DNA from 3 places in the Mesorhizobium sp. M0296 genome. Region 2 is predicted to be linked to each of the others. Evidence: predicted binding sites of a transcription regulator. Region 2 holds the regulator's gene; each other region holds the start of a gene.
The links. Region 2 encodes HrcA, which represses chaperone genes, less so after heat shock. Its sites were predicted from a motif close to GTTAGCACTCNCNNNNNGNGAGTGCTAAC; they were not measured.
Positions count from the first base shown of each region.

Region 1: the regulator HrcA is predicted to act here: its motif matches at 1,034-1,062, upstream of NKI97_RS32430 (co-chaperone GroES).
Region 3: the regulator HrcA is predicted to act here: its motif matches at 1,347-1,375, upstream of groES (co-chaperone GroES).

Region 1 covers NZ_JAMYRZ010000058.1:8,893-11,091, forward strand. Annotated here, with positions in the region: gene groL (chaperonin GroEL) at 1-612, opposite strand, end outside; gene NKI97_RS32430 (co-chaperone GroES) at 665-979, opposite strand; gene NKI97_RS32435 (hypothetical protein) at 1,459-1,722, shown strand; gene NKI97_RS32440 (hypothetical protein) at 1,719-2,069, shown strand; gene NKI97_RS32445 (hypothetical protein) at 2,174-2,199, shown strand, end outside.
Region 2 covers NZ_JAMYRZ010000011.1:60,333-62,531, forward strand. Annotated here, with positions in the region: gene rph (ribonuclease PH) at 1-231, opposite strand, end outside; gene hrcA (heat-inducible transcriptional repressor HrcA) at 378-1,490, shown strand; gene NKI97_RS13245 (hypothetical protein) at 1,527-1,724, shown strand; gene NKI97_RS13250 (PQQ-dependent sugar dehydrogenase) at 1,824-2,199, shown strand, end outside.
Region 3 covers NZ_JAMYRZ010000010.1:28,048-30,246, forward strand. Annotated here, with positions in the region: gene NKI97_RS12080 (hypothetical protein) at 363-800, shown strand; gene groES (co-chaperone GroES) at 1,430-1,744, shown strand; gene groL (chaperonin GroEL) at 1,795-2,199, shown strand, end outside.

The DNA.
Region 1 (2,199 bases), on a different contig from region 2:
GAAGTAGGGAGAGAGATAGCCGCGATCGAACTGCATGCCCTCGACCACCTCGAGTTCAGTCTCGGCCGTCTTGGCTTCCTCGACTGTGATTACACCTTCATTGCCAACCTTCTTCATCGCCTCGGCGATCATCGCACCGACGGACGCGTCGCCATTGGCGGCAATCGTGCCGACTTGGGCGATCTCCTCCGATGATTTCACCTTTTTGGACCGGGCCTGGATGTCCTTCACGACGGCGGCTACGGCAAGGTCGATGCCGCGCTTCAAATCCATCGGGTTCATGCCGGCGGCAACAAGCTTTGCACCTTCGCGAAGAATGGAGGCGGCAAGCACAGTTGCGGTCGTGGTGCCGTCCCCGGCCAGGTCATTGGTCTTCGAGGCCACTTCGCGCACCATTTGCGCGCCCATATTCTCGAACTTGTCGGAAAGCTCGATCTCCTTGGCGACGGTGACGCCGTCCTTGGTGATGCGCGGCGGGCCATAGGCCTTGTCGATGATGACATTGCGGCCCTTGGGACCGAGCGTTACCTTGACGGCGTTGTTCAGGATTTCGACCCCGCGCAGCATGCGGTCACGAGCGTCGGTTGCGAATTTGATTTCCTTGGCAGACATGATTTTTCGTCCAGTTCAGTCTTGAAATGAGGAGAGCGGGAAAATCGCTCGGTCAGGCAGCTTTCTTGGCCGCTTTGGCCTTGTCGATGATGCCCATGATGTCGGTCTCCTTCATGATAAGGAGATCTTCGCCGTCGATCTTGACCTCGGTTCCCGACCATTTGCCGAACATGACGGCGTCGCCAGCCCTCACGTCGAGAGGGATCAGCTTGCCGCTTTCGTCGCGCGAGCCCGGACCGACGGCAATCACCTCGCCTTCCTGCGGCTTTTCCTTGGCATTGTCGGGAATGATGATCCCGCCCTTGGATTTGATATCGCCTTCGGCGCGTCGGATGACGACGCGGTCGTGAAGTGGCCGGAATTTCATTGGGATTCTTTCTGCGGCCGGCGCATAGGTGGGCCGCGCCTTTGTATTAGGCCCTTTGGCACTCGAATGATAGGAGTGCCAAAAATAAAACCTGATAGCCTGGAAACAGGAAAATATAAATTGGTGGCTGTCTAATTATTTCCGTGTAAAGGTAGTTGGCTTAGCCTCTCCTTTTGCCGTTACGCGAAAGTACCCAAATTTAAAAGTGCTCGCGCCTTGTTCGCAGCTCGATTGAGGAGCATATATAGAGTGCGTTGATTTTGGCCGATTGGCTTTCGCGGTGTCAGAGACCTAGACCCGCCATACACCCCGAATCTCGACAGTGAATGCATACCGCCGATCCGGCGCGCACTTCGCTCTGTTCGATCTGGATTGGACCCTGGCGCTGACCACGGATGTACTGGCAGCATCGGGGTCGTCCGGTTCGAGCGGGAATGATGCAGGAGGCGCATCCGCGTGCTCCTGCGGAGGCCTGCAATATGACCAGCCGCACCACGCAAACTGTCGTTCACTTTTCATCGGATTTCCGCTTGCCGGGTTTTGACGCGCCGCAACCGGCGGGAGACTACCGCGTCGACCACGACGAGGAGCTGGTAGAGGGCACCTCCCGGCTTGCCTGGCGACGAGTCGGCGCTTTCATGCACCTGCCGGCGGTCGCCACGCAGGCTCCGACGCAGCAGATGGTGCCGATCAATCCAGCGGACCTGGAAGCCGCCCTCGCAAAGGACCTTGAACAATCATGATGGCACCATCCCGCCGTGCAACCCCGCGCGACGCTGCAAAACATCTTTTTTCGATTGGGCAGTGCGTCCGGCTGAAGGGCGGGTTCCAAACGTCGCCCAAGCTTGGGGATATATACCGGATCACCGCAACGCTACCTCCGCGCGACAACTCGTTTCAATACCGCCTTCGCAATGACGACGAGCGCCATGAACGGGTTGCGACCCAAGACCGCTTGGAACCGCTAGGCCCGGATCAACCGGATGGCGCAACACTCATAAAAAGGACGTTCGGCAATGGCCAAGGGACAGAAACGCAGCAGCCGCGAGATCAGAAAGCCGAAACAGGTGAAAGCACCGCCGAAACCTGAAGGCGCATTCGGCGCGCAGAGTAAGCAGGCCGAGGCCAATGCCCCACGTGGCAAGGGCAAGAGCTGACAGCCATGGCGCTCGTTCGGAACGGGTCCGGTCAGTGATGAAGATCGTGATCGAATTCTACCG
Region 2 (2,199 bases):
CTCGCGGCGCATGCGCTCGCCGGTCGAACGCGGCAGCATGCCGTATTCCGCCGTCACCCAGCCCTTGCCGGAGTTGCGCATCCAGCCCGGCACCTTTTCCTCCAGGCTGGCCGTACACAGCACATGCGTGTCGCCGAACTTCACCAGGCACGAGCCTTCCGCATGCTTGGAGACGCCGCGCTCGAAGGAGATGGGGCGCATTTCGTCGAATTGGCGTTTGGAAGGGCGCATTCAGGCTTCTTTCTTTCTTCGGAATCTTGGCCGGGGAATCTTGGCCGGCTTGTAGCCGCACGGGGCGTGAGGCGCAAAGGAAAATGGACCGGTTGCGCCGACACCGCGGAAGTCTATATCTTCGGGGCGGAGGTTTTTGGCTCGAAATGACAAAGGCAGTCGATCCCGGTTTGCAGTCGCACGTGCTCCCGTCGCACGCGCTGCAATCGCCCGCGCTTCAATCGCTCGACATGCGTTCGCGCGACATCTTCCGGCGCATCGTCGATTCCTATTTGAGGGATGGCGAGCCGGTCGGTTCGCGCAGCCTGTCGCGCATCCTGCCGTCGTCGCTGTCGCCGGCCACCATCCGCAACGTGATGAGCGACCTTGAGCATCTCGGCCTGATCTATGCGCCGCACATTTCGGCTGGCCGGCTGCCGACTCAGGCAGGCCTGCGCTTCTTCGTCGATGCTTTCATGGAACTTGGTGACCTCTCCGACGAGGAGCGCCGCACCATCGAGGCCCAGGTGCGCGCCTCCGGCTCGGGCGCGACGCTGGAGCATATGCTGACCGAGGCCAGCCAGATGCTGTCCGGCATGTCGCGCGGCGCCGGCCTCGTGCTCGCCGCCAAGAATGAGGTGGCGCTTAAGCACATCGAATTCATCCAGCTCGAGCCGACCAAGGCGCTGGCCGTGCTGGTCTCGCAGAACGGCGACGTCGAAAATCGCGTCATCGATCTGCCCGCCGGCATCACCATCTCGCAATTGCACGAAGCCTCCAACTTCCTCAACGCCCATATCCGCGGTCGCACCCTGGCCGAGGCGCGGGTCGAGATCGCCCGCATCAAGGAAGAGACCAGGGCAGCCCTCGACACGCTGTCGCAGGATCTGGTCGAGAAGGGCCTGGCGGTCTGGGCAGGCGCTGAAAGCGGCGTGCCTGGGCGGCTTATCGTGCGCGGCCGCGCCAATCTCCTGGAAAACGTCACTGCCCAGGCCGACATAGAATTGCTGCGGCATCTGTTTGAGGATCTGGAGACGCAGGATGGGCTGATCCAGCTTCTCGACCTCGCCGAGGCAGGCCCAGGCGTGCGCATATTCATCGGTTCGGAAAACAAGCTGTTTTCGCTGTCTGGCTCCTCGCTGGTGGTGGCACCCTATCGCGACAAGGACGCGCGCGTCGTCGGTGCGCTCGGCGTCATCGGGCCGACGCGGCTGAATTATGCGCGCATAGTACCGATGGTCGACTATACCGCGCAGCTGATTTCGCGCATGCTGAGCTAGGAGCCGCCGCGGGCCTGCCGCAAGGAGGAGAAAAGAATGGCGCTGGAATCGTTCAAGGCCCAGATCAGTCTGCTGCTCGAAGAAATGATCAACCAGCCAGAGGATCAGCACGAGGTGCAAGAGCAATTGCGCGAGAAGCTGCAAGAGATGCGGGCGATGGGTTTGCCGCTGCCGGCCGATCTGGTCGCGCTGGAAAAGCGCCTCGACGACGACTTTTACGCCTCTGGCAACTGAACGGGTTCGGCTTCAAATCCTCGTGTGCTGGACGGCCGCTTGGAACGATCAATACCTGATGCCGTTTGCCCTGTTCGAGGCGAATCCCGGAGGACGTTGATGATCCGATCTGGCGGCTTTGCGGCCGTTGCCGCTGCCCTCCTTGTTGCGACACCGGCAGCCGCCCAGCAGGCGGACCAGAATGTGCTCAAAGGCGAAGCCGCGTTTGGCGATTGGCAAGCCGACAGGCCTGGCGTCCGACGCCTGATTGGGCCGCGAGACATGCCGGCAGCCGACCCCGCCCAATCCGCTTCGAACGGCGCCGGCGTGGCGGAACGGCCCGAAAGCGCCAAGCCAGAATTGCCGTCGGGCTTTTCGGCTGAAATGATCGCATCCGGCATCGTCAATCCACGTGTCGTGCGCGTCGCTCCGAATGGCGACCTGTTTGTTGCCAACAGCCATGCCGACCAAATACGCGTCTATCGTCTCGCCGAGG
Region 3 (2,199 bases), on a different contig from region 2:
CAGGCTCGCGGCCTTGCGTCTCTTCGCATTGTGCGCGTTCAGAATTACGGCGGTTTCGAAGCTAAACTGCCACTCGCTTGATCCCGCTGCCCGGCCAGCGATGGAGCCGGGCTACTCCAGCACAGACTCTGCCCGTCGATCACCTCGATCGGCACGGACTCCAGACCGACATCGTCGAACAGCCGCGCATTTGACCGCGTTCGCCAAATTAATGGCCGGATCTTTGCGAAGCCTCCGCATTTTCGTGGGGGAAGCCCTCCCAGCATCATCGTGATTGGACTTCACGATCGGTTGGAGTCACGCTGGCCGCAGGCATAAGAAGGATATGGGTGGACCAACTATCGTCCGAATAGGAGGCCAAAATGAAACACCAGACGATCGAGCAACTGCAGATCGTCGCCGAGATCGATCAGGCCTACCCGCGCCAGGCCATGTCGCGCAGCGAGCGTCTTGAACACTGGGCGGAGCTCCTTGAACGGAACCCTGACCGGCGCCTCTCGACGCTGCACCAGACCGAGTATCAGCCGGTTAGAGCACGCGGGGCCATGCGCGGCGACGGCTCGCCGATCTCAGTCGCTTTCGAGGATCCTGTCCTCCGCGCCGCCGGGTTGGAAAACGACAACTACGGCGAAGCGAAGCGGTTCTTCGAACTGACCGACAGGCAATTGCATGAGATCATCTGCTATTGCCATTTCGGCGCGACGGTGACCGCCGCAACGGCCGCCCGTCACATCCGTGCGGCGATTGCCGGGAGACAGCCCGGCATGTTCGCTCGGATGCGTGAGGCGTTCGTCGGATAAAGCCAGCGCCGTTTCGCAGCATCATTTTTGAAGCGGCTCGCATGGAAAGCCGCCGCCGTAGCGCAGGCAACCGCTCCCCACGCGGGGAGGCTGCGTTGCATGAGGGGGTGCGGCTTTCCGCAGGAGCACGCCGACGCCCCTCCTGCATCTTTTCCATCCGAACCGGAAAGATCCCAATGCTGCCAGTACATCCGTGGTCAGCGCCGTGGTTCAAAGGCTCGAACAGAGCGACATGCGCGCCGGATAAGCGCTATACATTCGCCGTCGAAAATTCGGTGCTTCATGGTTGGTCGAAGGTCGCGGACCTATGTCGATCGGGACCGGGAAAGCCAAATCGTGCCAAATTTTCGCGAACTGTATATAAACATTCAATCAAGGCTCAATAGGTTTGGTGCGTAATTGCGGGTTAATATAGTCTGTTGTCGGCAAAAGTAAGAGGGATGAATTACAATAAAATTGCTTATGGCTCCGCCTTTCGGACGGCCAAAAGCGCCGGTAACAACGACTGATTTACATTTCAAATATTTTCGGTTGAGGAATTAAAAATTTGGCACTCCTATCATTCGAGTGCCAAAGGGGCTATGTTAAGTGTTGCAGTCGCTCTATGTGCGGCGGCAGAAAGAACCCCAATGAAATTCCGACCACTCCACGACCGCGTCGTCATTCGGCGCGCGGAAGGCGATACCAAATCCAAGGGCGGGATCATTATTCCCGACACCGCCAAGGAAAAGCCTCAGGAAGGCGAAGTGATCGCCGTCGGCCCGGGCTCGCGTAACGAGAGCGGCAAGCTGATCCCGCTCGACGTCAAGGCCGGCGATCTCATCCTGTTCGGCAAATGGTCCGGCACCGAGGTCAAGATCGATGGCGAGGACCTCCTGATCATGAAGGAGAGCGACATTTTGGGCATCGTCGAGAAGACCAAAGCGGCCAAGAAAGCCGCCTGACCGGGCGATTTCCGATCCCGCAATTTCAAGACTGAACTGGACGTAAAATCATGTCTGCCAAGGAAATCAAATTCGCTACCGATGCCCGCAACCGGATGCTTCGCGGCGTCGAAATTCTGAACAACGCCGTCAAGGTGACGCTCGGCCCCAAAGGCCGCAATGTCGTCATCGACAAGGCCTATGGCGCGCCGCGCATCACCAAGGATGGTGTCGCCGTCGCCAAGGAAATCGAGCTTGCCGACAAGTTCGAGAACATGGGCGCCCAGATGGTGCGCGAAGTGGCCTCGAAGACCAACGACCTTGCCGGCGACGGCACGACGACAGCCACGGTGCTGGCCGCTTCCATCCTGCGCGAAGGTGCCAAATTCGTTGCCGCGGGCATGAACCCAATGGATCTCAAGCGCGGCATCGACCTTGCTGTGGCTGCTGTGGTGAAGGACATTCAAACCAGGGCC